4 regions of the Stutzerimonas marianensis genome follow, and region 1 is predicted to be linked to each of the others. Evidence: predicted binding sites of a transcription regulator. Region 1 holds the regulator's gene; each other region holds the start of a gene.

Region 1 (7,025 bases):
GGTGGTGCCCGCCAGTGCAGCCGATCGCGACCGTGACATAGGCGCGATTGCTGGCGGCGAAGCGTGGCAGCCACTTGCTGAGGTAGGCATGGATGTCCTGAAACATCTCCTCCACGTCGGCCTGCTGCGCAAGGTAATCGATCACCGGCTGGTCGAGACCAGAATAGTCGCGCAGCTCGGCTTTCCAATAGGGATTCGGCAGGCAGCGCACATCGAACACCACGTCAGCATCGACGGGCATGCCGCGCTTGAAACCGAAGGATTCGAAGAGAAACGCCGTGCCGGGCTCGGGTTTGTTCAGCAGACGCAGTTTCAGCGTGTCACGCAGCTGATAGAGATTCAGGTGCGTCGTGTCGATCTTGAGATCGGCGTGGTCGATGATCGGAGCGAGCAGCTTCTCTTCGTCGCGAATGGCCTCGGCGAGCGAGCGGCGCTCCGTTGTCAGCGGGTGGCGTCGGCGGGTTTCGGAAAAGCGCTTGAGCAGGGTTTCGTCCGCGGCGTCCAGGTAGAGCACGTCGCATTGGATATGGCGTGCGCGTGCCTCGATCAGAAGCTCAGGGAAGCGTTTGAGCTGGCTCGGCAGGTTGCGTGCATCAATGGACACGGCTACCTGCGGCTGCAGCAGTTCGGTGTGCAGGAGCGCCCGCTCGGCAAGCTCGGGCAGAAGTCCCGCCGGCAGGTTGTCGATGCAATAGAAACCATTGTCCTCGAGCACGTCGAGGGCGGTGCTTTTACCCGAACCGGAACGACCACTGACGATAATCAGACGCATCTCGTCGCCGCCCCTTGGAGCAAGTGTTCGACACCTGGCGTCGCCAGGTGTCGGTGTCTCGAGCGCTGACAGGTCTTGGGCACGTCTCGTTCCTCACTTCATGCTGGCGTGCGGTGTCCAGCCCTGCTATTGGCCGCTCTGGATATCGACCACCGTCTGGTAGAGCGCCTCCGACGTCGAAGCCTGGCGCAAACGTTCACGCACATCCTCGCGGTCGAGCATGCTGGCGATCTGGCGAAGCAGTTCCAGGTGCTCATCGGTGGCCGCTTCGGGCACCAGCAGGACGAACAGCAGGTCCACCGGGGCGCCGTCGATCGCGTCGAAATCCACTGGAGCATCGAGGTGCAGCACGGCACTCAGCGGCGAGGCGCATCCGCTCATACGGCAATGGGGGATGGCGATTCCGTTGCCGAAGCCTGTGGAGCCGAGTTTCTCGCGTGCGACGAAGCTTTCGAAGATGGCTTGTGGGTCGAGGTCTGGGAGATCCCTGGCGATCACCTTGGCGATCTGTTCCAGGACGCGCTTCTTACTGCCGCCCGGCACGTTCACGAGGGAACGTGCGGGGGTCAGGATATGTTCAAGTCGGATCATGATGGGGTTAGCGGGCTAGGGCACCCTGGTTGTGGTCGAGCTGTTTTTCTTTGTGCTTGATGAGCTGACGATCGAGCTTGTCAGCAAGCAGGTCGATGGCGGCATACATGTCTTCGTGCTCGGCATTGGCGACGACTTCGCGCCCGGCGACGTGGAGCGTGGCTTCGGCCTTCTGCCTGAGCTTTTCGACCTGGAGAATCACCTGAACACCGATGATGCGATCGAAATGCCGCGACAGTCTTTCGAATTTTTCCTCGACGTAGTCACGCAGGGGCTCGGTAACTTCAAGGTGAAGGCCAGTGATAGTGACTTGCATACTGCATCTCCTTTTGCCACGTGCGGATTGGCGGGACCGGGCCCGCCAGCGGAAGAGATCGTCGGTCAACCGGTAACCTACAGCAACCGCTTGCGCTCGCTGGACGGCGCGATACCGAGCGATTCACGGTATTTGGCGACGGTGCGGCGTGCTACCTGGATGCCCTGCTCCTCCAGTAAACCAGCGATCTTACTGTCGCTCAACGGCTTTTTCGGGTTTTCCGCCGCCACCAGCTTTTTGATGATCGCGCGGATCGCGGTGGAGGAGCACTCGCCGCCTTCGGCGGTGCTGACGTGGCTTGAGAAGAAGTACTTGAGTTCGTATATCCCGCGCGGGGTATGCATGTATTTCTGGGTGGTCACCCGGGAGATGGTCGATTCGTGCATGCCCACGGCCTCGGCGATATCGTGCAACACCAGCGGCTTCATGGCTTCGTCGCCATGATCGAGGAAGCCCCGTTGATGCTCGACGATCTGGGTGGCCACCTTCATCAGGGTTTCGTTGCGGCTCAGCAGGCTCTTGATGAACCAGCGCGCCTCCTGCAGCTGGTTACGCATGAAGGTATTGTCCGCGCTGGAATCGGCGCGCTTGACGAAGCCAGCGTACTGCGCGTTCACCCGCAGCCGGGGCATCGCCTCCTGATTGAGTTCGACCAGCCAGCGATCGTTGTGCTTGCGCACGATGACGTCCGGCACGACATATTCAGGCTCGCTCGTCTCGATCTGCGAGCCGGGCCGCGGGTTCAGGGTCTGGATCAGATCGACGACCTGGCGCAGTTCGTCTTCCTTGAGCTTCATGCGGCGCATGAGCAAGCTGTAGTCGCGGTTGCCGAGGATGTCCAGATGGTCGCTGACCAGGCGCATGGCCTCGGGCAGCCAGGGTGTCCGCTCGGGCAGTTGGCGCAGCTGCAGGAGCAGGCATTCGCGCAGGTCGCGGGCGCCGATGCCGGCGGGCTCGAATTGCTGGATGCGGCGCAGCACCACTTCGATCTCGTCGAGTTCGATCTCGAGTTCCGGGTCGAAGGACTCCAGCACTTCCTCGAGGCTTTCCTCCAGATACCCCTGTGGATTGATACAGTCGATCAGGGTGGCAGCGATGAGGCGGTCGGTGTCGCTCATCGGCGCGAGATTCAATTGCCAGAGCAGGTGGCTCTGCAGGCTTTCGCCGGCAGAGGTGCGGGTGGTGAAGTCCCACTCGTCGTCATCGCTGCTCGGCAGGCTGCTTGCGCTGGTCTGATAGATGTCTTCCCAAGCGGTGTCGACGGGCAGTTCGTTGGGGATGCGATCGCTCCAGTCCGCGTCATCGGGGTTGTCCGCCGCCGTGCCGATGCTGTCCTCGTAGCGGCTGTCGGCGCCATCAGGCTCGGATGTCGTCGCGCTGTCCGGCTTGGCCTCGATGGCTTCGGCCATTACGTCCGAGCCGTCGAAATCGTCCCCATCTTCTTCGCGTTCCAGCATGGGGTTGGAATCCAGCGCTTCCTGAATCTCCTGCTGGAGATCGAGCGTGGATAACTGGAGCAACCGTATGGCCTGTTGCAGCTGCGGTGTCATCGTCAGCTGCTGGCCCATCTTCAGGACTAGCGATGGTTTCATGGCAGAGGACTTCGAACCTTGTTTGCCGGCGCAACCGCGCCTGTTCCGACTGTTGGCGGCTTGGGCGCCAGAGGAAGCAAATTATATGCCTGCTGGCGAAGCCTTTGCCTAGCCCCGTGGCGCGACCTCTCCTGAAAAAAACCGGTCAGAGCCGGAATTCGTGGCCCAGGTACACTTCCTTGACCAGTTGATTGGCCAGGATGGTCTGAGCATCGCCTTCGGCAATGAGCTGGCCGTCATTGACGATATAGGCCGTCTCGCAGATGTCCAAGGTTTCGCGCACATTGTGATCGGTGATCAGTACGCCGATGCCTTTGGCCTTGAGGTGGTGAATGATCTGCTTGATATCGCCTACCGAGATCGGATCCACGCCGGCAAAGGGCTCGTCGAGCAGGATGAACTTCGGTGCGGTCGCGAGGGCGCGGGCAATCTCGACACGGCGCCGCTCACCGCCTGACAGGCTCATGCCGAGGCTGTCGCGAATGTGGCTGATGTGAAACTCCTGCAGCAGGCCTTCGAGTGCCTGCTGGCGTGCGCTGCGATCGAGGTCCTTGCGGGTTTCAAGGATCGCCATGATGTTGTCCGCCACTGACAGCTTGCGGAAGATCGAAGCTTCCTGTGGCAGGTAGCCGATGCCGGCGCGTGCGCGGCCGTGCATTGGCAAATGCGTGACGTCGTGCTCGTCGATCAGAACCCGGCCCTGGTCGGCTCTGACCAGTCCGACGATCATGTAGAAACAGGTGGTCTTGCCGGCACCGTTCGGGCCGAGCAAACCGACGATCTGGCCGCTTTCGATGGACAGGCTGACGTCGCGTACGACCTGGCGGCTTTTATAGCTCTTGGCGAGGTGCTGGGCCTTGAGGATTGCCATTACTCGGTCTGCTCCGCTGCCGGCTGGTCCCGCTTGCGTGGCTGGATGACCATGTCGACCCGCGGCCGAGGCGTTGTCACGTCGGCGTTGGTGGCGCGCCCGGCATTCACGATCTGACGCTGGGTGTCATAGACGATCTTCTCGCCTTCGAAGGTGTTGCCTTCCTGAACCACCTTGGCCTGGTCGATGAGCACGATGCGCTCGTTCGCCGCGAAATACTGGATGGTCAGGCCATAGGCCTTGACGATTTCCTTGTCGGCCGCGGGCTTCTGCTCGTAATAGGCCGGCTTGCCGATCGAGGTGAAGACTTCCACATCGCCGTTGGCATTCTGGGTGATGGTGACGGTGTCGCCGGTGATCTTCATGGTGCCCTGCGTGATGACCACGTCGCCGCGGTACACCGCGACGCCCTGGCGATCGTCGAGTTCGGCCGTATCGGCCTGGACGCGGATCGGCTGGTTGCGATCTTCGGGCAGCGCATGGGCGTTGCCGCCGAGCAGAAAGATGCTCAGACCGAGCAAAAAAGGGAGAGTCTTAACGCAGCTCATGCTGGCCTCTTACATTGGATAGCAGGAGCATCCTGCCTTCGTTCAGATACGCTTTCATGCCCGTGGCGGTGGTCACTCCGTTCGCGGCGACGATTCTAACGGGTTGCCGGGTTTCGGCATAATCCTTCTCGGGCAGTACGGTCATGCGAGTGGTCGTCACGATGGTCGGGCGCCCCTTGGCATCGGTTCGCTCGATGCGCACGTTGTCGATCAGTTCGACTTCTTCGCCTTGAGGGCCTACCTCGCCGCGCTCGCTGGTGACGTGCCAGGGCAGCTCGGTCCCGCGAAAAGATTTGAGGTCCGGGCGCGTCAGCAGGCTGGTGTCGCTCGCCTTGAGGTGTTCGACCTTCTCGGCGACCAGTTCGTAGTTGCGCTTGCCGTCAGGCTGGTACTGCACGGTGCGCGAATTGATCACGTAGAAATCGATGGGCGATTCCGGTTCGCTGACAGCGGCCGGCTCGTCCATGAAGCTCTCGGGGCGGATGTTCCAGTAGCCGACCGCGACCAACAGCAGGGCAATCAACAGCAGGATGGCGGGCAGGCGGATCTTGCTCAGCATGGGCACCTCTACAGATACGCGGCCTGGGCGGACTCAAGGGTGCCTTGGGCGCGCATGATTAGCTCGCAGAACTCACGCGCGGCACCCTCACCACCCCGCGCGCTCGTCACGCCGTGGGCATGTTCGCGAACGAAGCCGTCGGCACTGGCGACCGCCATGCCCAGTCCGACCCGGCGAATCACGGTCAGGTCCGGCAGGTCGTCGCCCAGATAGGCCACCTCGCTGTAATCGAGCTGAAGTTCGGCGAGCAGCTCGTCGAGTACCACCAGCTTGTCTTCGCGCCCCTGGTAGAGGTGCTGGATGCCGAGATTCTGCGCGCGGCGCTCGACGACTGGCGTCTTGCGCCCGCTGATGATGGCGGTGCGCACACCGGAATTGATAAGCATCTTGATGCCGTGCCCGTCGAGCGTGTTGAAGGTCTTGAACTCACTGCCATCGACGAGGAAATAGAGTTTGCCGTCGGTCAGTACGCCGTCGACATCGAATATCGCCAGGCGCACGTTCCTGGCGCGTTGCAGCAGGTCATTCATGTCACATCACTCCCGCGCGCAACAGGTCGTGCATGTTCAAGGCCCCGACGGGGCGGTCCTGCTCATCGACCACTACCAGAGCGTTGATCTTGTTGTCCTCCATGATCTTGAGGGCTTCGGCCGCGAGCATCTCGGCCTGTGCGGTCTTGCCGTGAATGGTCATGACCTGGTCGATCATCGCCTGGCGCACGTCCAGGCCCTTGTCCAGGGTGCGGCGCAGGTCACCATCAGTGAAAATGCCGGCGAGTCGCCCGTCGTCTTCGAGCACGACCGTCATGCCAAGGCCCTTGCGGGTCATTTCGAGCAGGGCTTCGCGCACCGAGGTGCCACGGTTGACCCACGGCAGGCGATTGCCCGTGTGCATGACATGCTCGACCTTGAGCAACAGGCGACGGCCGAGCGCGCCGCCGGGATGGGAGAAGGCGAAATCCTCGGCGGTGAAGCCGCGTGCCTCGAGCAGCGCGATGGCGAGGGCATCGCCCAGCACCAGGCTGGCGGTGGTCGAGGAGGTGGGGGCGAGGTTGAGCGGGCATGCCTCGATGGCCACGCTGGCGTCCAGGTTGACCTGCGCCGCCTTGGCCAGGACCGAGTCGGGGTTGCCCGTCATGCTGATAAGCGTAATGCCGAGACGCTTGATCAGCGGGAGCAGCGTGACGATCTCGCTGGTACTCCCGGAGTTGGACAGGGCCAGCACTACGTCGTCTCGGGTGATCATTCCCATGTCGCCGTGGCTGGCCTCGGCCGGGTGGACGAAGAACGCGGTTGTGCCGGTGCTGGCCAGGGTGGCAGCGATCTTGTTGCCGATGTGCCCGGACTTGCCCATGCCGACCACGACGACGCGCCCCTTGCACTGCAGGATGAGTTCGCAGGCCTTGACGAATTCGGCGCCGATGCGGCCTTTAAGCTGCTCGACCGCCTCGATTTCCATGCGGATAGTGCGCTGGGCAGTCTCGATCAAATGGCTGCTCTGGCTCATTTGTGCATCATCACCTGGGCTAAAACGCGGGATTATAGCGGCAAACCCATCGTCGCTCATCGAAAAGCTGCCAGGATCCGTCGCGCCGCGCCTCGCTGAACACAGACTGAACGACCGATGCAATTCATGCGCAGACACAGTCGCGCGCTTTGGAGGGGGTTGGCGCAGTGCTATAGTTTGCCGCCGAAAACAGTCGCGCGAAGTATCCCCGGAACATCTGGGAGCGTCTGACTCGCAGGCTGTATCCAAGGAGAACCGATGAGCGTCGCC
Region 2 (7,025 bases), on a different contig from region 1:
CCGGCGCGCTTGACCAGGGAGACGGCATCGTCGACGTCGAATGGCTTGGGCAGGTATTCGAATGCCCCCCCTTGGTAGGACGCCACCGCGCTGTCGAGGTCCGAGTGCGCCGTCATGATGATGACGGGAAGCCGCGGGTAGAGTTCGCGAATCTGTGCCAGCAGGTCCAGCCCGCTGATGCCCGGCATGCGGATGTCCGAGATGATCACGTCCGGCTGCTGCCGCGCCAGTTTCGACAGCACGCCTTCGGCGCTATCGAAGCTCTGAGTGGTCATGCCCTCCTGTTGCAGGGCCTTTTCCAGCACCCAACGGATGGAACGGTCGTCGTCGATAATCCAGACAGTTTCGCTGCGGCTCATGCGGTTGGTGCTCCATTTTCCAGCGGCAGGAAGATCGAGAACGCGGTATGCCCGGGATGGCTTTCGCATTCGATCAGGCCCTGGTGCTGACTGATGATGTTCTGGGTGATCGCGAGGCCCAGGCCGGTGCCGTCGGGGCGGCCGCTGACCATCGGGTAGAAGAGGGTGTTCTGCAGTTCGGCGGGAATACCCGGGCCGTTGTCGATGATCTCGATGCGCGCGACCAGGCGGTGGCGGATATGGCCGATGGTGAACTGGCGCAGGGTGCGGGTACGCAGGGTCAGTCGACCGAGGCCCAGTTCGGTCTGCCCGGCAAGAGCCTGCATCGCGTTGCGCATGATGTTGAGCACGGCCTGGATCATCTGCTCATGGTCCATGAGCAGCTCGGGAATGCTCGGGTCGTAGTCGCGCACCAAAATGAGGCTGCCCTGTGACTCAGCTTCGATCAGGCTCGCCACGTGCTCCAGCACTTCGTGGATGTTGACCATCGACAGTGACGGCAGCTTGTTCGAGCCGAGCATGCGATCGACCAGATTGCGCAGCCGATCGGCCTCCTCGATGATCACCTCGGTGTAATCCTTCAGGTGCTCCTCGGGCAGCTCGCGGGCCAGCAACTGCGCCGCGCCGCGGATGCCGCCGAGCGGGTTCTTGATCTCATGGGCCAGGCCGCGGACCAGCATCTTGGTGGTTTCCTGCTTGGACAGCTGGGCCTCTTCCTTGGTGATCCGCAGCAGGCGATCGCGCGGCAGCACCTCGAGCAACAGCATCGTCTCCTGCTTGGTCAGCACCGGTGTCACGGCGTAGTCCACCGTCAACGACTGGCCGCTGGCGGAGGTCAGGGTCGCCTCGCGCTTGGTGAAAGGATGGGCTTCCTCGACAGCCATGCGCAGCGCAGCGAGCGCTTCGGGTGACTCGGTGAAGAGCTCGCTGATGAACTGGCCATGACTGCGTTGCCCGCTCACCGCCAGCAGCATTTCGGCGGCCGGGTTCATGTGCTGCAGGCGCAACCGTGAATCGAGCAGGAGCGTGGCGGTGGTGAGATTCTCGATCAGCAGGCGCTGTAGGGCTTCGGAGATCATGGCTATCTGCATCCGGGAGATGACGACAGGAAATGCAAGAAGCAAACCAAGGCGCTCCTTTTCGGCGCGGCGCTGCGGCCATGGGCGCTCCAGAGCAGGGCATCCCGCGTTTCGCAGGCGGCACGAACAGCTTGGCTCAGCTACGCACCATATCGGTGCGCAGCATGATCACAGAAAGGGCACGAAGGGAATATCTTTCTTCTCGACAGGCTTGTCGGCCAGGGGGCATTCCGGGCGAACGCCGTAATCGGCCGTCACGCATGGCCTGACCCGACGGCGTTGGGCGAGCGAGGTGCGGTGCAGATGAAAGGTGTGCGGCGGGCTGGCTTTCAAGGGATTGCCGCTGGCATCGACGATCTCGACCACCAGCTGGTGCGTGCCCCGGTCGATGTTGCTCAGCGAGAACTGCGGCGTGCGGACCGTTTCGCCGAAGGGCTTGCCATCCAGCAGCAGGCGGAACGCATGGGCCGGATCGAGGGCTGGATCGCTGGTGGCGCTGACCTCGAGGTTGCCCGCATTGCTGCGAATGGTCGCCTCAGGAGCGGGATGCCCGATCTCCAGCAGCCGGTAGCGGATGGCGTCCGGTTCTGGCGCAGCCGGTTGGGCGCTTGGCCGTCGCTGTGTTTCAACCGCCGGCATGCCGTTGGTGGGCCGCGATTTGATCGTCTCGACTGCACGGCCACCGGGGCGGTCGGTGAAGACGCGGTTCCCCTGCTCGTCGATGTAGCTATAGATTTCGGCGGATGCCGGTAGCGCCAGGACCAGAAGAAGGGCAGCCCAAGCGCGGTTGATGCTGATCATGCGCCTGGCTTCGCCGGTGTCGGTTTCGGAGGGGTAGGTTTAGGTCGTAATGCCGGGCTTGAGGTATTCACTCGCTGGACGGTGAACGCCTGACTGGCGCGCTGCACGACCTGGCCGTTGGCGAGTACCTCCACCTCCAGCTGATGGCTACCGCGGTCGACGTTGTTCAGCTGCATGGAGGTCGAAGCGCTGGGTGCGGCCAGTGGCTCGCCGTCGAGCAGGAAGCGCAACAGGTGGCCGCGGCGCAGCGGCGGATCGAGCTCGGCGGTCGCCATGAAACTGCCGTTGTTCGCCCGTAGGGCCTCTTCGTCAGGGATGCCACCGATGGCCAGGCTGCGGTATGGCTGCGCCTGTTGGGCGTCTTGCGCCTCGCCCGGCAGGGGCGGAGGTGGTTCCGGGGTGCGAATGTCCACGGTGTTTGCCGGTGGCAGCTTGACCTGGTCGGCCGCTACGCCATCCGGGGGCTGGTTGGTGTACACCGTGTTGCCGCGTTCATCGGTGTATTTGTAGATCTGCGCCATGGTCGGAGCCGACAACAGCACGAGCAGGCTGAGCATTGCGATGCGCATGGTGAACTCCGCGAGTGGGAAGTCTGAAGCCTTGCACCCTGCCCGCATTCGGGCAAGCCCTCGATCCGGTATTTGCGAGCCGTCGCAACAAGCTTGCCGGATATGCGCCGCAGGAAAAAGAAAAGGCCTCCCGAAGGAGGCCTTTTCCAATCACGCGTATCGCATCAGACGCTGTAGTACAGGTCGTACTCCAGCGGATGAACGAAGGTGCGGACCTTGATCTCTTCCTCGGACTTCAGCTCGATGTAGGCATCGATGAACTCGTCGGTGAAGACGCCGCCCTTGGTCAGGAAGGCGCGGCCCTTGTCCAACTCTTCCAGGGCTTCTTTCAGGCTGCCGCACACCTGCGGGATCAGCTTGCCTTCTTCCGGCGGCAGGTCGTACAGGTTCTTGTCGGCCGCATCGCCGGGGTGGATCTTGTTCTGGATGCCGTCCAGGCCAGCCATCAGCAGGGCAGCGAAGGCCAGGTAGGGGTTGGCAGCCGGATCCGGGAAGCGTGCTTCGATGCGGCGCGCCTTCGGGCTGTTGACGTACGGGATGCGGATCGAGGCGGAGCGGTTGCGCGCCGAGTAGGCCAGCATGACCGGTGCTTCGAAGCCCGGGACCAGGCGCTTGTAGGAGTTGGTCGACGGGTTGGTGAAGCCGTTCAGCGCCTTGCCGTGCTTGATGATGCCGCCGATGAAGTACAGGGCGGTTTCGGACAGGCCGGCATAGCCGTCACCGGCGAAGGTGTTCTTGCCATCCTTGGAGATGGACATGTGCACGTGCATACCCGAGCCGTTGTCGCCATACAGCGGCTTGGGCATGAAGGTCGCGGTCTTGCCGTAGGCATCGGCCACGTTGTGCACGCAGTACTTCAGGGTCTGGACTTCGTCGGCCTTGGCCACCAGCGTGTTGAACTTGACGCCGATCTCGTTCTGGCCGGCGGTCGCCACTTCATGGTGGTGAACTTCGACGGTCAGGCCCATTTCTTCCAGGGCGTTGCACATGGCGGTGCGGATTTCGTGGTCGTGATCGACCGGCGGAACCGGGAAGTAGCCACCCTTGACGGCAGGACGATGGCCCTTGTTGCCGCCTTCGACGTCCTGGTCGGTCATCCAGGAAGCCTGCTCGGAGTAGATCTTGAACATCGAGCCGGAGATGTCGGACTTGAACTTCACCTGGTCGAAGATGAAGAACTCCGGCTCCGGGCCGACGAATACGGTGTCACCGATGCCGGTCGACTTCAGGTATTCCTCGGCGCGACGGGCAATGCCGCGCGGGTCGCGCTCGTAGCCCTGCATGGTCGAGGGCTCGATGATGTCGCAGACCAGGATCAGGGTCGGCTCTTCGGTGAACGGGTCCAGCACGGCGGTGCTGTCGTCCGGCATCAGGATCATGTCGGAGGCTTCGATGCCTTTCCAGCCAGCGATGGAGGAACCATCGAACATCTTGCCATGCTCGAAGAACTCGTCATCGGCATCACGGGCCGGCATGGTGACGTGCTGCTGCTTGCCCTTGGTGTCGGTGAAGCGCAGATCAATCCACTTCACGTCGTATTCTTTAATCAGTTGAAGCGACTTCGACATGGTGCTCTCCAAGTGGTGGAAGCGTTGACAGGTTGCTTCCGAAATCTAGGGTGAAGCCGAGCGGGGATACTCCGACAAGGCGACCTGCCTCACAAGGGAGCAAATTGCATGCCAGTGCTCCGAGATGGGTCCGGCTGCCCTATAAAGGCCGCGTATGGGCTTTCTGCGGCCCGTGCGGCAAGATTTTTCCTTTGCGTTGCACTTATTTGGTGCTCGACAGCGCGGGCTTGTTCCATTTAGGTGCGAAACCGCTGGCGACCGATAAAATTGTCTAAAGCTTGATCAATTCCGATATACTCCGCCCCCCTCTTTTTCAGGCCATGCCAGCGCCGCGCTGTCCACATGAAGCTGATCGTCAAGGTTTTTCCCGAAATCACCATCAAGAGCCCGCCGGTGCGCAAGGGGTTCATTCGCCAGTTGGCGAAGAACATCCGTGCCGTGCTGCGTGACCTGGATCCCGAGCTGCGGGTGGAAGGGGTGTGGGACAACATTGAAGTGGAAACCGCGCAGACCGACGCCAGGCTGCTGCGCGACATGATCGAGCGCCTGCGCTGCACCCCGGGCATCGCGCATTGCCTGGAGGTGCATGAGTACCCGCTGGGCGACCTGGACGACATGGTGGAGAAGTGCAAATCGCATTTCGCCGATCGCCTGGCTGGCAAGATCTTCGCCGTGCGCTGCAAGCGCGCCGGCAAGCACCCGTTCAGCTCCATGGACGTCGAACGACATGTCGGCAGCCAGCTACGCCAGCAGTGCGGGGCCGCGGGCATCTCGCTGAAGGCACCGGAAATCGAAGTCCGGATGGAGATTCGCGACCAGCGCCTGTTCATCGTGCATGCGCAGCACGACGGCATCGGCGGCTATCCGCTGGGCGCGCTGGAGCAGACCCTGGTGCTGATGTCCGGTGGTTTCGATTCCACCGTGGCCGCTTACCAGATGATGCGCCGCGGGCTGATGACCCACTTCTGCTTCTTCAACCTCGGCGGCCGCGCGCACGAGCTGGGCGTCATGGAAGTGGCTCATTATCTGTGGAAGAAATACGGCAGCTCGCACCGCGTGCTGTTCATCAGCGTGCCGTTCGAGGAAGTGGTCGGCGAGATCCTGCAGAAGGTCGACAACAGCCAGATGGGCGTGGTCTTGAAGCGCATGATGCTGCGCGTCTCGACGCAGATCGCCGAGCGACTGCACATCGATGCGCTGGTCACCGGTGAGGCGATTTCCCAGGTATCCAGCCAGACCCTGCCGAACCTCTCGGTGATCGATTCGGCGACCGACATGCTGGTGCTGCGCCCGCTCATCGCCAGCCACAAGCAGGACATCATCGACACCGCCTTCGAGATCGGCACCGCCGAGTTCGCCAAGAACATGCCCGAGTATTGCGGGGTGATTTCGGTGAACCCGACGACCAAGGCCAAGCGCTATCGCGTCGAGCACGAAGAGAAGCAGTTCGACATGGCCATCCTGGATCGCGCCCTGGCCAACGCCCGCCAGGTCGCCATCGACCGGGTCATCGACGAGCTGGGCCAGGATGTGCAGGTCGAGGAGGTCACCGCCGCCAGCGCCGGCCAGGTGGTGCTCGACATCCGTCACCCCGACGCGGCCGAGGACGAACCTCTGCAGTTGCCGGGCATCGAAGTGCAAACCTTGCCGTTCTATGCGCTGAACAACCGCTTCAAGGAACTGGACGACAACCGCCAGTACCTGCTGTATTGCGATAAAGGTGTCATGAGCCGCCTGCATGCTCATCATCTGTTGAGCGAGGGGCACGTCAATGTGCGCGTTTATCGTCCGAGCTAAACAGCCCGGCCTGCTGGGCGGCAGCATCCGTCACCGCCCTCCCGATCGGTAATGCCAAACCGCGGGTAACGCCCCGGCTCGTACCTTCTTCGGATTCGCGTTGCGAACCGACCTTTTTTCAGCGGCCGGCCTACAGCCAGACGCTTTTACAGAGAAACAGACCTGTGATCGAGAATCTACGCAACATCGCCATCATTGCCCACGTCGACCATGGCAAGACCACCCTCGTCGACAAACTCCTGCGCCTGTCCGGCACCCTGGACCGCAAGGAGGCCGAAAACGAGCGCGTGATGGACTCCAACGACCAGGAAAAGGAACGCGGCATCACCATCCTGGCCAAGAACACCGCGTTGAAGTGGAAGGACTACAACATCAACATCGTCGACACCCCCGGCCACGCCGACTTCGGCGGAGAGGTGGAGCGCGTGATGAGCATGGTCGACTCCGTACTGCTGGTGGTCGACGCTCAGGACGGCCCGATGCCGCAGACCCGCTTCGTGACCCAGAAGGCGTTCAAGGCCGGTCTGCGCCCGATCGTCGTGGTCAACAAGATCGACCGCCCCGGCGCGCGCCCTGACTGGGTCATCGACCAGATCTTCGACCTGTTCGACAACCTCGGCGCCACCGACGAGCAGCTGGACTTCCCCATCGTCTACGCCAGCGCCCTGAACGGCATCGCCGGCATGGACTACGAGAACATGGACGACAACATGGACGCCCTGTTCCAGGCGATCGTCGACCATGTACCGGCACCGGTAGTGGATACCAGCGGCCCGTTCCAGATGCAGATCTCCCAGCTGGACTACAACAGCTTCCTCGGCGTGATCGGCATCGGCCGGATCGCCCGCGGCA
Region 3 (7,025 bases), on a different contig from region 1:
AACCAGCACCACCAGCACCAGCAGCACGGCCAGCGTCAGGTTCAGCTCCGACAGGCGTCGCACGCCCTTGTCCAGGCCGGTGACCACGGAGATGGTCGCCAGCACCGTGGTGCCCGCGATCAGCGCGATCTGTACCGGCACGGAGATCGGCACCCCATAGAGATGGTTCAGACCCGAGTTGATCTGGGTGACGCCCAGGCCCAGCGATGTCGCGACGCCGAGCACGGTGCCGATGATGGCGAAGATGTCCACCGCATGGCCGATCGGGCCGTAGATGCGCTCGCCGATCAGCGGGTACAGGGCCGAACGCAGGGTCAGTGGCAGGCCGTGGCGGTAGCTGAAGTACGCCAGGATCAACGCGACGATGGCGTAGATCGCCCAGGCATGCAGGCCCCAGTGGAAGAAGGTGATCTTCATGGCTTCGTAAGCGGCCTCGCTGGTGCCGCCTTCGCCTACCGGGGGCGAGAGGAAGTGCATCACCGGCTCGGCGACGCCGAAGAACATCAGGCCGATGCCCATCCCCGCGGAGAACAGCATGGAGAACCAGGTCAGGTTGCTGTAGTCCGGCTCGCTGTGGTCGGGGCCGAGCTTGATGTCGCCGTAGCGGCTGAGTGCGAGCAGCACGACCATCAGCAGAATGATCGCTACCGCGATGATGTAGAGCCAGCTGACATTGGCGATGATCCAGGCCTGGACGTCACTGAACAGCGCCTGGGCGTTTTCGGAGAAGGCGACGCTGTAGATGACCAGCGCGATGATGAGTACGGCAGAGCCGATGAAAACAGGTGGGTTGAGGGTGGGAGAAGACTTGTTGGCCTCCATGCTGCGCTCCTTGATTCGTCGATTTGGGGAGTGGCCGCCTGTGGCGAAGAGGGCGCAATCTAGCATATTGGTCAGCTTTTGACCGGACTAGAGGCCATCGCCGTCTCGTCGGGGACAATGAATCGGACCTCCGCAGTGGGCGAATTGTGCCGTTGCGCTTGCCGTCCGACCGCTGCGTAGAGGCGCCGCGCGGCTGTCGATCAGCCGGATTGGCTGGAGGGACGGTATTGCAGGGCTTCGGCCAAGTGCCCTCGGCCGATCGACTCGGCCCGCTCGAGATCCGCCAGCGTCCGGGCCACCTTGAGGATGCGGTGCGCCGCGCGCAGCGACAGGCCGAGTCGCTCGCAGGCGCGCTCCAGCCAGCGCTGATCCTCCGGCTGCAAATGGCAATGCTGGCGCAGGCCGGACAGGTCGAGAAACGCGTTGGCGCAGCCTTGACGAGCAAGCTGGATGCGCCGTGCCTCGGCCACCTGAACGGCCACCGCTGCGGTCGTCTCGCTACCGGCTTGCGGCGCATTGAGCGCCGTGGCCTCGCGGGCGACGGTCAGGTGCAGGTCGATGCGGTCGAGCAGTGGCCCGGACAGCTTGCCGCGGTAGCGCTGGATCTGATCCGGCGAGCAGCGGCAGCGACCGCTGGGGTCGCCCAGGTAACCGCAGGGGCAGGGGTTCATCGCGGCGACCAATTGGAAGCGGGCCGGAAACTTCACCTTGTCCCGAGCCCGGGCGATGACGATGTGGCCGGACTCCAGCGGCTCGCGAAGAACCTCCAGCACCTTGCGATCGAACTCGGGCAACTCATCGAGAAAGAGCACGCCCTGATGTGCCAGGGTGATCTCGCCTGGCCGTGGTCGACTGCCGCCGCCGACCAGCGCCGGCCCCGATGCACTGTGATGGGGCTGCCGGAACGGCCGTTGCGGCCAGTGTTCGAGCGGGGACTGACTGGCCACCGAATGGATGGCGGCGACTTCCAGTGCTTCCTGTTCCTGTAGTGGTGGCAGCAGGCCGGGCAGACGGCTGGCCAGAAGTGTCTTTCCGGTACCCGGCGGGCCGGAGAACAGCAGGTTGTGAGCGCCGGCGGCCGCGACCAGCAGGCCCCGCTTCGCCGCGGCCTGGCCCTGCACGTCGGCGAGGTCCGGATAGGGCAGCTCCTGGCGCAGCAGGCCTTGCGCCTGGAAGGGTTCGAGTGGCGTCACGCCGTTGAAATGCGCGGCGACCTCGAGCAGATGGTCGGCTGCGTAGACCACCAGACCCGAGGCCAGGCTGGCTTCCTCCGCGTTCGCCCGCGGCACCAGCAGTGCACGCCCGGCCTTGCGCGCGGCGAGTGCGGCGGGCAGTACGCCCTGCACCGGTCGCAAGGCGCCCGACAAGGCCAGTTCGCCGAGGCACTCGAGGCCGTCCAGCCGATCACCGGGCACCTGACCACCGGCTGCGAGGATGCCCAGCGCGATGGCCAGATCGAAGCGGCCACCGTCCTTCGGCAGATCGGCTGGGGCGAGGTTGAGGGTGATGCGGCGGGCAGGAAAGTCGAAGCCGGACGTGAGGATGGCGCTGCGGACGCGGTCCTTGCTTTCCTTCACAGCGGTTTCCGGAAGGCCGACCAGGGCCAGCGAGGGCAGGCCGTTGGCCAGGTGCGCCTCGACCGTGACGGCAGGCGCTTCCACGCCGAGCTGTGCCCGGCTGTGGACAATGGCGAGGGACATCGATCACTCCTTTGATCGGTGCCGCCGGATCACTCGTCGGCGGCGGGGGTTAGCTTCTCTTCCAGTTCGGCGACCTTGGCCTCGAGGGCCTCCAGGCGGGCTCGGGTGCGGGCCAATACGACCATCTGGCTGTCGAATTCCTCCCGACTGACCACGTCCAGCTTGCTCAGCGCACCCTGGACGATGCCCTTGAACTGGGCTTCGATTTCGCTGCGCGAGAGGGGCGTTTCGCCGTTGAACAGGCGCGAGGCCTGAGAGCCGATGGCGTCGAGAAAAGCTTTGGGCGGGAACATAGCATCACCTGTTTCTGAGCGGCGTGCAGTGTAGCACGGTCGTCTGCCGTAACTTAGGGCGGGCACCGTGCCCGTTTCCGGGCATGGTGTCGGATGCCATGGCACCAAATTGGTGCGTCGTTTCGCTTGTGGCGCCGGGTGCTGCTGCGCTGAAACGCGGCAAACCGCTGTTTTTCGGAGATTGGCACTGAATCTGCTTTGCTCAGCGTGACGCATGCACCAACGAATGAAGGGTGCACAGGCGATTCGGGACGTTTCGTCGGATTGGTTGATGGTGTCGGAGGGGCGCGCGGCGATGCCGGCGCGTTACAAGAGCCAGACACTGAGCTTAGACTTGAGCCGGGTTCGTACTTCTGGGGCAAGTCCACCTAAACGGGAGAAGTTTTCATGAAACTAGTCACTGCCATCATCAAGCCGTTCAAGCTGGACGACGTACGCGAGTCGCTGTCCGAAATCGGCGTCCAGGGCATCACGGTCACCGAAGTCAAGGGTTTCGGGCGCCAGAAAGGCCATACCGAGCTCTACCGCGGCGCCGAATACGTGGTCGATTTTCTGCCGAAGGTGAAGATCGACGTGGCCATTGCCGATGACCAGCTCGACCGCGTGATCGAGGCCATCACCAAGGCGGCCAACACCGGCAAGATCGGCGACGGCAAGATTTTCGTCGTGAATCTGGAACAGGCCATTCGCATTCGCACCGGCGAAACCGATACCGACGCGATCTGACGGGCACGCGTAGCGAATGCATGAACGGGCGGCGACGCCCGACACATCCGCCACGCAACGCTCCCACTCGCGATTGCCTGCCTGGCAGGCCTACGAACCCCACGCCCCAGGAGTAAAACCATGACTCTGCGAAAAATCGCAGGGCTAGGAGCCCTTTTGTCTCTGATAAGCCCAGGCATCGCCATGGCGCAGGAGGCAACGCTCGATGCAGGCGATACGGCATGGATGCTGACAGCCACCGCATTGGTGCTATTCATGACGATTCCGGGCCTGGCGCTGTTCTACGGCGGCATGGTCCGCTCGAAGAACATCCTCTCGGTGATGATGCAGTGCTTCGCCATCACCGGCCTGATGAGCATCCTCTGGATGGTCTACGGCTACAGCCTGGCGTTCGACACGACCGGCATGGAGGCAGGCGTCACCAACCTCAATTCCTTCGTTGGCGGTCTCGGGCGGGCATTTCTCGCCGGCCTGACGCCCGACAGCCTCACCGGCACGGTGCCGGAGAGCGTGTTCATCACCTTTCAGATGACCTTCGCCATCATCACCCCGGCGCTCATCGTCGGCGCCTTCGCCGAGCGGATGAAGTTCTCCGCGATGCTGGTATTCATGGGCGTCTGGTTCACCCTCGTCTACGCACCGATCGCGCACATGGTCTGGGGCGGCGACGGCGGCCTGATGTGGGACTGGGGTGTACTGGATTTCGCCGGCGGCACCGTCGTGCACATTAACGCCGGCATCGCCGGTCTGGTGGCCTGCCTCGTACTCGGCAAGCGCAAGGGCTTCCCCACTACGCCCATGGCGCCGCACAACCTGGGGTTAACCCTGGTCGGCGCGGCGATGCTGTGGATCGGCTGGTTCGGCTTCAACGCCGGTTCGTCGCTGGCCGCCAACGGCACCGCCGGGATGGCCATGCTGGTGACCCAGATCGCCACCGCCGCCGCGGCGCTGAGCTGGATGTTCGCCGAGTGGATGACCCACGGCAAACCCAGCGCGCTGGGCATCGCCTCGGGCGTGGTCGCGGGTCTGGTCGCCATCACCCCCGCAGCCGGTACGGTCGGCCCGATGGGCGCACTGATCATCGGCTTGGCGTCGGGCGTCATCTGCTTCTTCTGTGCCACCAGCCTCAAGCGCAAGCTCGGTTACGACGACTCCCTGGACGCCTTCGGCGTGCACGGCATTGGCGGCATCGTCGGCGCGCTGCTGACTGGCGTGTTCGCGGCCCCGGCACTGGGCGGCTTCGGTGAGGTGGAAAGCATCGCACTGCAGCTGTGGATTCAGTTCAAGGGCGTGCTCTTCACGGTCGTGTACACCGGCATCGTCACCTTGGTGATTCTCAAGGTGATCGACGCGGTGATGGGCCTGCGAGTCAGCGAAGAAGAAGAAACCATCGGCCTGGATCTCAGCCTGCACAACGAACGCGGCTACAACCTGTAAGCACACGGAGCGCGCCCGGAGCCAACCCGGGCGCCTGAACCGAATAGCGCCCCGGCGCTCGGCAAAAGGTGAAAACAAATGGATAGCACAGCACTGATACCCGTCCAGTACGGACTCGACACCTTCTACTTCCTCATCTGCGGCGCGCTGGTGATGTGGATGGCGGCCGGATTCTCCATGCTCGAAGCCGGCTTGGTCCGCGCCAAGAACACCGCCGAAATCCTCACCAAGAACATCGTGCTCTACGCGCTGGCGTCGATCATGTACCTGCTGATCGGCTACTACATCATGTACTCCAGCCCTGAAGGCGGCATCCTGCCGAGCCTGGGTTTCCTGATTGGCGATGAAAACGCGGTCGACGTGGTGGCCGCCGGTGGCGAGGATGCGCCCTACTATTCGGCGCGGGCTGACTTCTTCTTCCAGATTGTGTTTGCCGCGACCTGCATGTCGGTGGTCTCCGGTGCGGTCGCCGAGCGCATGAAGCTCTGGGCCTTCATCGCTTTCGCGGTGGTGATGACCGGCTTCATCTACCCGGTTCAGGGTTTCTGGAAGTGGGGCGGTGGCTTCCTCGACGCCGCCGGTTTCCTCGACTATGCCGGTTCCGGGCTGGTGCACATGGCAGGCGCCTCCGCCGCGCTGGCTGGCGTACTGCTGCTCGGGCCTCGTAAGGGCAAGTACGGCCCCAACGGCCAGATCAACGCGATCCCCGGTGCCAACCTGCCCTTGGCAACCCTTGGGACTTTCATCCTCTGGATGGGCTGGTTCGGCTTCAACGGCGGTTCGCAGCTGAAGATGAGCACCATCGAAGATGCCAACGCCGTCGCCCAGGTCTTCACCAATACCAACATGGCGGCCGCCGGCGGGCTGGTCGCGGCGTTGATCACTGCGCGCCTGCTGTTCGGCAAGTCCGACCTGACCATGATCCTCAACGGGGCGCTGGCCGGTCTGGTCGCCATCACGGCGGAGCCGCTGACGCCAAGCGCGCTGCAGGCGGTGCTGATCGGTGGCGTGGGTGGCGTGCTGGTGGTGTTCAGCATCCTCGGCCTGGACAAGCTCAAGCTCGATGACCCGGTCGGTGCGATTTCGGTTCATGGTGTCGTCGGCGCCTGGGGCCTGCTGGCCGTGCCGCTGACCAACGCCGATGGCTCGTTCGGCGCGCAGCTGCTGGGCCTGGTGTCGATCTTCGCCTGGGTGTTCATCGCCAGCCTCGTGGTCTGGGCGATCCTCAAGGCGGTCATGGGCCTGCGTGTCAGCGAGGAAGAAGAGTACGAAGGCGTCGACGTCGTCGAGTGCGGCCTGGAAGCCTACCCGGAGTTCACCAGCAAGCGCTGATGCCTCCTCGCTCAACGAAGGGCGCCCTCGGGCGCCCTTTGTTTTTTCTGAAGCCGCGCTAGAATGCGCTCCGTCCGGGTGACGAGAGGCTATCGACGATGTGGCGACAGACGATCATCACGCTGCGGCCCAGACCGCGTGGTTTCCATCTGATTACCGATGAGTTGCTCGGCCATCTGCCGGAACTGCGGCAATGTGAGGTCGGTCTGTTACACCTGTGGCTGCGCCATACGTCGGCGTCATTGACCATCAACGAAAACGCCGATGGGGCTGTAAGGCGCGACTTCGAGCGGTTCTTCAACCGTCTGGTGCCGCAGGACCAGCCGGGCTACGAGCATGACTACGAAGGGCCGGATGACTTGCCGGCGCACTTCAAGGCCAGCCTGCTGGGCTGCCAGGTCAGCCTGCCCATCCAGGCAGGGCGCCTGGCGTTGGGGACCTGGCAAGGCATCTATCTCGGGGAGCACCGCGACCAGGGCGGCTCCAGGCAGGTTGTCGCGACGTTGCATGGGATGGCGAGTTGAATTTTTTTTGGCGATGGCGAACAAAGTTCATCGCTGGGCTATAACTTTCGCTTTGGCAGGGTACGAGGTTGAACATGAGTGACGAAGAACTAGAACAAGACGATCTGGACGTTAACGACGACGAGGACGAAGGCGAGGAGCTTGCTGCTGCGGACGCCGACGACGGCGACGACCTTTCGGATGACGAGGGG
Region 4 (7,025 bases), on a different contig from region 1:
CGGTGTTTGGCGGCGAGCGCCGGCTCGTCGAGCTGCAAGCGCTCGGCGAGGGCCTCCAGGCACTGGCGAATCGCGCCGTCGACGCTCGCGACCGCGGCCCAGTCGTTGGCCTGCAACGCCTGCTGCAGCTGCCCGTGCAGCGCCATCAGGCGTTCGCTGTCACTTACGCGCGGCACTGACGCCCTCCCAGCCTTCACGCAGGATGCCGAGCAGGTTGACCACTTCATCCAGGCCTTCGAGCGACAGCGTCACGCTGACGTCGGACAGCCGATAGATGCAGTACTCGTACAGGCGCGACAGGCCCTGAACCACCTCGCCACCGCCCTCTTCGTCCAGCGCGCCGTTCAGGCCGTTGAGGATGTTCATGCACTTTTCCAGCGAAGCGCCCTTCTGCTGGTAGCGCTTGTGCTCGATGTGCCCACGGGCGCGGGCCAGCTCGTCGAGCAGACCGTCCATGAGCACCAGCACCAGCTCGTAAGGCGAAGCCGATGCCGCACGGGCCTCGAGGTCTACCGAGCGGTAGCTGTCGTAACTGTCGTTGGGGAGATAAGTGTTCATCCGAACAATCCGTAGGTCTGCTCCATGGTCTGCATCGTCTGCATCATGGTGGTGTACTGCCTGAGGTAGCGGTTGTAGTGGGTGTCGTATTGCTGCTGGAGGTTCTCGAACTGCTCGTCGATGCGCCGCAGGCTCATGTCCAGCGTGTCCATGCGGTTCTTCAGCATGCCGTTGACGCTGCTGGTGTAGGCGGCAACGGTCTTGTCCATGCTGTCGAGCAGCTTGTCCTTGCCGCTGAAGAGCGCTTCGAAGCCCTCCGGATCGGCGGTGACGGCGGCCTCGAAACGGGTGCTGTCGAGGGTCAGCTTGCCGCTGCGATCGGCGCTGATACCGAAGTCGATCAGGCTCTTGCCGCCGAAGTCGGTGCGCAGCAGGTTGTTCAGGCGGCCCTCGATGGAGCGCACGCTGGAGTCGCCAGCCAGGGCGCCGCGAGCCGCACTGTCGCTGCCACTGCCGGTCAGCGTGTCGAAACTGGTCATCAGCGCGTTGAAGGCGTCGATGAAGCTCTGCACATTCGCCTTGGTGCCGGCCTTGTCCTGGCCGACGGTGACGGTCAGGGGCGTGTCAGTGGCGGTGTGCACCTTGCTGACGGTCATGCTCACGCCGTCGATGACGTTGTCGAAGGTGTTGCTGGCGCTGGTCAGCTCGATACCGCCGGCGCCGTAACTGCCGCCCAGGCGGATCAGCGCATCCTGCGCGGTGGATAGCGTCGTGGTGGTGGCCGCGGCGTTGCCTGCCAGGTCCAGCGTGAAGCCGTTGGCCGCGCCGCTCTCGTCACTGGTGATCACCAGGCTGACGGCACCGTTGCTGCGAACCAGCGTCGCCTGCGCCCCGAGGGCGGCGTCGTTGATGGCCTTAGCGGCTTCATCCAGGGTCGCGTAGCTGCTCAGGTCGAAGGCCTGGGCATTGAGCGTGAGCGTGCCGTTCAGGCTGCCATCGACCAACCCCTGCACCGCCACCTGCTGCTTGCCCGCCAGGCGCTCGACGAAGAAGTCGTAGGTACCCGGCTTGGCGGTCGCGCCCACGGTCGCGGTCGCATACCCCTCCTGGCTGAAGGTCGCGCTGTTGGTCAGCATGTTCGACGTGCTGCTGTTGAGCTTGGTCATTGCCGACTTGAAGGTCGTCAACGAGGTACGCAGCGTACTCAGTGCGTCGCGCTGGGCCTTGTAGCGCGCTTCGTTGCGGTTGAGCCGATCCAGCGAAGATTGCACTTCGTAGGTCGCCAACTGCGTCGACATCTGCTGTACGTAATCGGAATCTATAGCCATCACCATCCCCTCTTGAAGCAGGTAGAGCAAGTTGAATGCCAGTTCCTGAAAGCCCGAATTAAGGGGCTTTCAGAGCCAGTCATGCAGAAAGAAGCCTTCCGCTACAGCACGCGACGAGGAAACGGGGAAACGCCGTTTCCGCTTGAGCGAAGCGCGGAACATCTCCCTGTAAAGGCGACAGGATGGAAGGCTCGGTTAAGGGTGCGCGGCCCGGATTAATTCCAGCGAGCCGGCCCCTGGCGGAGGCGATGGGATTGATGCAATGTGCGGGATGCGTGATGTTCCATTCGGCTGGCGGGGCCGGGCGAATGAATTCGCCCCTACGGTTCGCGGCGGCGGGGTCGCAGCACGGCGTGCTTGGGCGTGGCTTTGGTGGAGCGGGATTTATCCTGCCGGCGGTGGCGGGCGAACGAATTCGCCCCCACGGCGTGGGTGCCGAGTGGCTCGCGCCTCAGTAGGCCTGGGGGGCGTAAAGGCGGGCGTCCTGACCACCGGCGAGCAGCTGCTGCAGGATGTCGTGGTGCATGGCCAGCAGCTTGCCGTTGTGCTCGTTGAATTGCTGGCACTGCACGGCCAGATCGCCGACCCGTTGCCAGTGCCGTTGGAGCGATTCACCCAGCGGGCCGGAGCAGCTGGCGAGCAAGCGCCGCATGCCGACGCCCGACGGCTCCAGGCGGAAGGCCGTGAGCACCTTGCTACGCCGTTGCGCGCGCGCCGCGATGGCTTCGACGCGCACAATGATCTGCAGGTTGATCCGATCGATCTCCGGCACGTCGCGCTCCAGCAGACGTCCGTAGAGCTCCTGCATCAGCTCGCGCAGCGCCAGGTAATCGCCGCAGTCCTGCTGCAGGTCTTCATCGACGACCGTTAGCAGCTTGTCGCGCTGATTCACGCATCGCTCCCGCGGTGATAGCTGAGCATGCTGCTCGCCAGCTCAGCCACATCGGTGGAAATTTCGCCGCGCTGCAGCGCCTGCTTGATCGCGGCGACGCGATCCAGGTCGACGTCCGGCATGGCACGCAGGGCGTCGTGCATCTGCTCCAGCGGCAGGCTTTCGGCCGGGCGCGGGGCGGATTGGGCGGCAGGGCGAGCGGTGGTCGGGCGAACCGTCTCGCTGGAGGCCGTGATGGCGGGCTTGAAGTGCCGACTGATTTCCATGATCTCGTTCCAACTCGGTGGTTACTGCCAAAGAAGCGACCGCACGGGCGAAAACCTTAAATCTTTTTTACGAGCGGGCTGCGCCCACCCATGTGGTGAGCCTGATCAAAGCCGCCCCTCACCCCAGCCCTCTCCCCGCAAGCAGGGAGAGGGAGCCGGTCGTGTCGCGCCTGCCAGTGCTGTGCGCGCCTTCGCCCACCAGGCCGTCAGGGCGCCGATCAGCACCCCTCACCCCAGCCGTCTCCCCGCAAGCAGGGAAAGGAAGCCGGTCGTGCGGGCCTGCCAGTGCTATGCGCGCCTTCGTCCATCAGACCGTCAGGGCCCATCACGTCGACCAGCCCCTTCACCCAGCTCTCTCCCTGCAAACCAGGAGAGGGAGCCGGCCGTGCGGGACCAGGCCGCGTGCTTTGCGCGACGAAGCAACCATGCGATGGATCAGGCGCCCCAGCGGCAAAGCGCGTACATCGGAGCGGCGGCTTGCACCTGCTCCCTCGCCCCTCCGGGGAGAGGGCCGGGGTGAGGGGCGCGGAGCCAAGCCAACGCCGAGCCCCATCACACCTCAAGCAATCTGGTTGCGCCACCAAGTCTGCGCCGCCAGCCCGTCCTGGATCTTCTGCTCCTGCGCCAGCAACGTCTGCTGCCATTGCTGCATCTTGGCGTCGATGACGTACTCGATCACCTTTTCGCTGCGCATGGCCTGCAGCAATTCCTGTTGAATCCGCGCCAGCGCCTGTTCGGCCACCGCCAGTTCGCGGCGTTGCAGCTCGACCATCTTGTACAGCGTGGCCTTGTAGCGTTGTTGGTTGTCGCGCTGCAGGGGTGTGTTCATCGGCACGGAGAACCCACAGAGCCGGCTGAGGCCCGTGATGTTGTTGCGATAGCGCTGGCAGAGGTTCTGCTGGTACTGAACCTGCCCGAGCATCTGCTTGACCCGGTTGCCGCGCAGGCTCGCCAGGCGCGTGAGCGTTTCGATCTGCTGTTTCATGGCTGTTTAATGAGGCTCTGCAAGATGGCCAGACTGGTTTCCAGCTCCGCGGGCTCACCGACGTCCTGGCGCAGGAAGCGCTCGATGCCGGGTGCCAGCTTCACCGCCCGATCGGTCTTGGGATCGGCGCCGGGGCTGTAGCCGCCCAGGGGAATCAGCTCCCTGATCTTCTCGTAGGTGCTGTAAAGCTCCTTGAGCTGGCGCGCCGCACCCAGGTGCGGCGGCTGGCCGACCTGGCTCATGCAGCGGCTGACCGAGGCGCAGACGTCGATCGCCGGGTAGTGGCCGGCATCGGCCAGGCGCCGCGAGAGCACGATGTGCCCGTCGAGAATCGCCCGCGCGCAATCGACGATGGGGTCCTGCTGGTCGTCGCCCTCGGCCAGCACCGTGTAGAGCGCGCTCAGGCTGCCCCGGTCGTTGGCGCCGTTGCCCGCGCTTTCCACCAGCTCCGGCAGCATGCCGAACACCGACGGTGGATAGCCCTTGGTGGCGGGCGGTTCGCCGAGCGCCAGGGCAATCTCGCGCTGGGCCATGGCGTAGCGGGTCAGCGAATCGACCAGCAATAACACATCGTTGCCCTGGTCGCGGAAATAGGCGGCGATGCTGTGGCACAGCTCGGTGGCCTTGAGGCGCATCAGCGGTGATTCGTTGGCGGGCGCCACCACCACCACGGCCTTCTTCAGGCCCTCTTCGCCCAGCGAATGCAGCAGGAACTCCTGCACCTCGCGCCCACGCTCGCCGATCAGGCCGACCACCACCACGTCGGCCTTGGTCTGGCGGGTGATCATCCCCAGCAGCACGCTCTTGCCCACACCGGAGCCGGCGAACAGCCCGACGCGCTGGCCCTTGCCCAGGGTCAGGGTGGCGTTGATCGCGCGTACGCCGACGTCCAGCGCTTCGCTGACCGGCTTGCGCTTGAGCGGGTTGACCGAGGGCAGTTCGGCCGGCAGCGGGTCGCGCCCGCTGAGCTTGCCCAGCTCGTCCAGCGGCTCGCCGAGCCCATTGACCACTCGCCCCAGCCAGGATTCATCGATATGCAGCTTGGCGTCGTCCGGCGCCGGAAAGACCCGCGAACCGGCGGTCAGCCCCACCGGCTTCTTGAACGGCATCAGATAGGTGATATCGCGGTTGAAGCCCACCACCTGCGCTTCGAGCATGCTGCCATCGCCCTGTTCGACATAGCAGCGCTGGCCGGTCATGCGCTGGCAGCCGAGGCTTTCCAGCAGCATGCCGGAGACGCGCACCAGCCGGCCGCTGACCTTGGCCAGCTGCACGGTATCCAGCGAACGCAGCGCCTCGTCGAGCCGGAAGCTCTCGCGCAGCGACATCTCAGGCTTCCGCCCGGATGTGGTCGGCCAGGGTGTCCATGCACGAATCCAGGCGCTGCTGGCAGCCGATGTCGGCCTCGGCCTGGGCGGTCACCACGCGGCATTCGCCCAGGGCCAGCTTTTCGTCCGGGATCAGACGCCAGGCCGCGGCGCGCTCGGGCGCCAGCTCCTTGATGCGGGTGCACTCCTCGGGGTTGAGCAGGATGCGCACGTCCTCCTGGTCGCCCGGCATGGCCGCCAGGGCCTCCTCCGCCAGGGTCAGCAGTTGCGTCGGATGCAGCGTCAGTTCGCAGCGGATCACCTGCTTGGAGACCTTCTGCACCAGCTCGAGCAACTGCTCACGACGGGCCTGTTCGAAATCCCGACGGAAACGCTCGACCTGCTCGACCAGTTGATCCAGCGGGCGCGCCGCCTGATCGAAGGCCTGGCGCCCCAGGGCGCGACCTTCTTCCCGGCCAATCGCCTTGCCATCTTCCAGCCCGCGCTCGAAGCCTTCCCGGTGCCCGGCCTCGCGGCCCTGCTCCAGGCCCTGCTCGTAGCCCTTGTCAATGCCTTCCTGAAAGCCATCGGCCACGGCGCGCTGCAGCGCCGCCGGGTCGCCGGCCATGCTGTCGGCCATCTCGGCGGCGCTGCGCACCCGCGGCGGGAAGCGGAATGGGCGCCAGGCGCGGCCTTCGCCCTTGATGATCTTGATGCTCATCGGCGCTTACTCGACCGTCTGCTCGCGGAACAGCTGGATCTGCAGCTCGCCATCGGCGGACATCTCGCGGACCACCGCCATGATGTCCTTGCGCACCTGCTCCACGCGGCTCAGCGGCACCGGGCCCTGGCGGCGGTTGATCGACTCCATCTGCTGCGCCTGGCGCTTGGGCAGTGCCGCCTGGATCGCCTTGACCAACGCCGGTTCGGCGCCCTTCAGCGCGACTACCCATTCGTCCAGCGGGATCACTTCCAGCAGGGTCTGCAGCACATCCGGGTTCTGCCGCGAAAGGATGAAGAAGTCATACATTTCATCCTCGATCTTCTCGACCAGCTCCTCGTTGTGCGCGCGCAGCAGCTCGAACATCTGGTCACGGTTGCCCTTGAAGCGGTTCATGATGTCGGCCGCCTGCTTCACACCACGGACCTGCGAGCCCTGCGTGCTGAGCACCTGCAGGCTGCGATCGATCAATTGCTCCAGCTCGGCGATGACATCGCTGTTGACCTCACTGAGATTGGCGATGCGATAGAGCAGCTCATCCTGGCGCTCGGCCGGCATGCATTCGAGCACGTCGGTGGCCATGCCTGGCGGCAGGAAGGCGAGGAACACCGCCTGCATCTGCGCGTGTTCTTTCGCGATCAACGCGGCGAACTGCTTCGGATCGAGCCATTCCATCTTCGCCATCTTGGCGCGGATCTCCTCGCCATAGATGGAATCGAGCAGCGAACGGGTGATGTCGCCGCCCAGCGCCTTGCCGAGCATGCCGGCGAGGTAGCTGCGCGAGGCGCCCTTGATGCTGCTCTGCTCCTTGTAGTCGTCGAAAAAGCGGCTGATCACATCGGAAACCATCGGCTGCTTGACGTTGGACAGCCGCGCCATGGCCTGGCTGATGCTGATGATTTCTTCACGGGTGAAGTTACGCAGGATGCCGGCGGAAATGTCGTCACCCATGCTCAGCATGAGAATCGCCGCCTGGTCCAGCGAACTCACCGAGCGCAGGTGTACCGGGCGCGGCTTGATTTCCCTGC

The links. Region 1 encodes sigma-54, which starts transcription at its own class of promoters, with help from an activator protein. Its sites were predicted from a motif close to ANTGGCATNNANNTTGCTNT; they were not measured.
Region 2: glnA (glutamate--ammonia ligase) is a predicted target of sigma-54. The motif match lies at 4,473-4,492, and genes of this name have one in related genera.
Region 3: glnK (P-II family nitrogen regulator) is a predicted target of sigma-54. The motif match lies at 2,996-3,015, and genes of this name have one in related genera.
Region 4: fliD (flagellar filament capping protein FliD) is a predicted target of sigma-54. The motif match lies at 1,850-1,869, and genes of this name have one in related genera.

The regions. Positions count from the first base shown of each region.
Region 1 covers NZ_JALGRD010000012.1:87,133-94,157, reverse strand. Annotated here, with positions in the region: gene rapZ (RNase adapter RapZ) at 1-772, opposite strand, end outside; gene ptsN (PTS IIA-like nitrogen regulatory protein PtsN) at 899-1,363, opposite strand; gene hpf (ribosome hibernation-promoting factor, HPF/YfiA family) at 1,371-1,679, opposite strand; gene MST27_RS19665 (RNA polymerase factor sigma-54) at 1,757-3,271, opposite strand; gene lptB (LPS export ABC transporter ATP-binding protein) at 3,417-4,142, opposite strand; gene lptA (lipopolysaccharide transport periplasmic protein LptA) at 4,142-4,690, opposite strand; gene lptC (LPS export ABC transporter periplasmic protein LptC) at 4,677-5,249, opposite strand; gene MST27_RS19645 (KdsC family phosphatase) at 5,258-5,779, opposite strand; gene MST27_RS19640 (KpsF/GutQ family sugar-phosphate isomerase) at 5,781-6,755, opposite strand; gene MST27_RS19635 (ATP-binding cassette domain-containing protein) at 7,014-7,025, shown strand, end outside.
Region 2 covers NZ_JALGRD010000010.1:195,293-202,317, forward strand. Annotated here, with positions in the region: gene ntrC (nitrogen regulation protein NR(I)) at 1-359, opposite strand, end outside; gene glnL (nitrogen regulation protein NR(II)) at 356-1,438, opposite strand; gene MST27_RS18365 (DUF4124 domain-containing protein) at 1,607-2,239, opposite strand; gene MST27_RS18370 (DUF4124 domain-containing protein) at 2,236-2,808, opposite strand; gene glnA (glutamate--ammonia ligase) at 2,973-4,376, opposite strand; gene thiI (tRNA uracil 4-sulfurtransferase ThiI) at 4,719-6,173, shown strand; partial or broken gene MST27_RS18385 (GTP-binding protein) at 6,338-7,025, shown strand, end outside.
Region 3 covers NZ_JALGRD010000008.1:150,445-157,469, reverse strand. Annotated here, with positions in the region: gene MST27_RS15240 (BCCT family transporter) at 1-822, opposite strand, end outside; gene MST27_RS15235 (YifB family Mg chelatase-like AAA ATPase) at 1,023-2,522, opposite strand; gene MST27_RS15230 (accessory factor UbiK family protein) at 2,552-2,815, opposite strand; gene glnK (P-II family nitrogen regulator) at 3,203-3,541, shown strand; gene MST27_RS15220 (ammonium transporter) at 3,662-4,978, shown strand; gene MST27_RS15215 (ammonium transporter) at 5,057-6,310, shown strand; gene MST27_RS15210 (secondary thiamine-phosphate synthase enzyme YjbQ) at 6,409-6,834, shown strand; gene sutA (transcriptional regulator SutA) at 6,909-7,025, shown strand, end outside.
Region 4 covers NZ_JALGRD010000010.1:97,529-104,553, reverse strand. Annotated here, with positions in the region: gene MST27_RS17910 (hypothetical protein) at 1-176, opposite strand, end outside; gene fliS (flagellar export chaperone FliS) at 160-558, opposite strand; gene fliD (flagellar filament capping protein FliD) at 555-1,826, opposite strand; gene flgN (flagellar export chaperone FlgN) at 2,278-2,718, opposite strand; gene flgM (flagellar biosynthesis anti-sigma factor FlgM) at 2,715-2,984, opposite strand; gene MST27_RS17885 (flagellar FliJ family protein) at 3,544-3,969, opposite strand; gene fliI (flagellar protein export ATPase FliI) at 3,966-5,297, opposite strand; gene fliH (flagellar assembly protein FliH) at 5,299-5,997, opposite strand; gene MST27_RS17870 (FliG C-terminal domain-containing protein) at 6,004-7,025, opposite strand, start outside.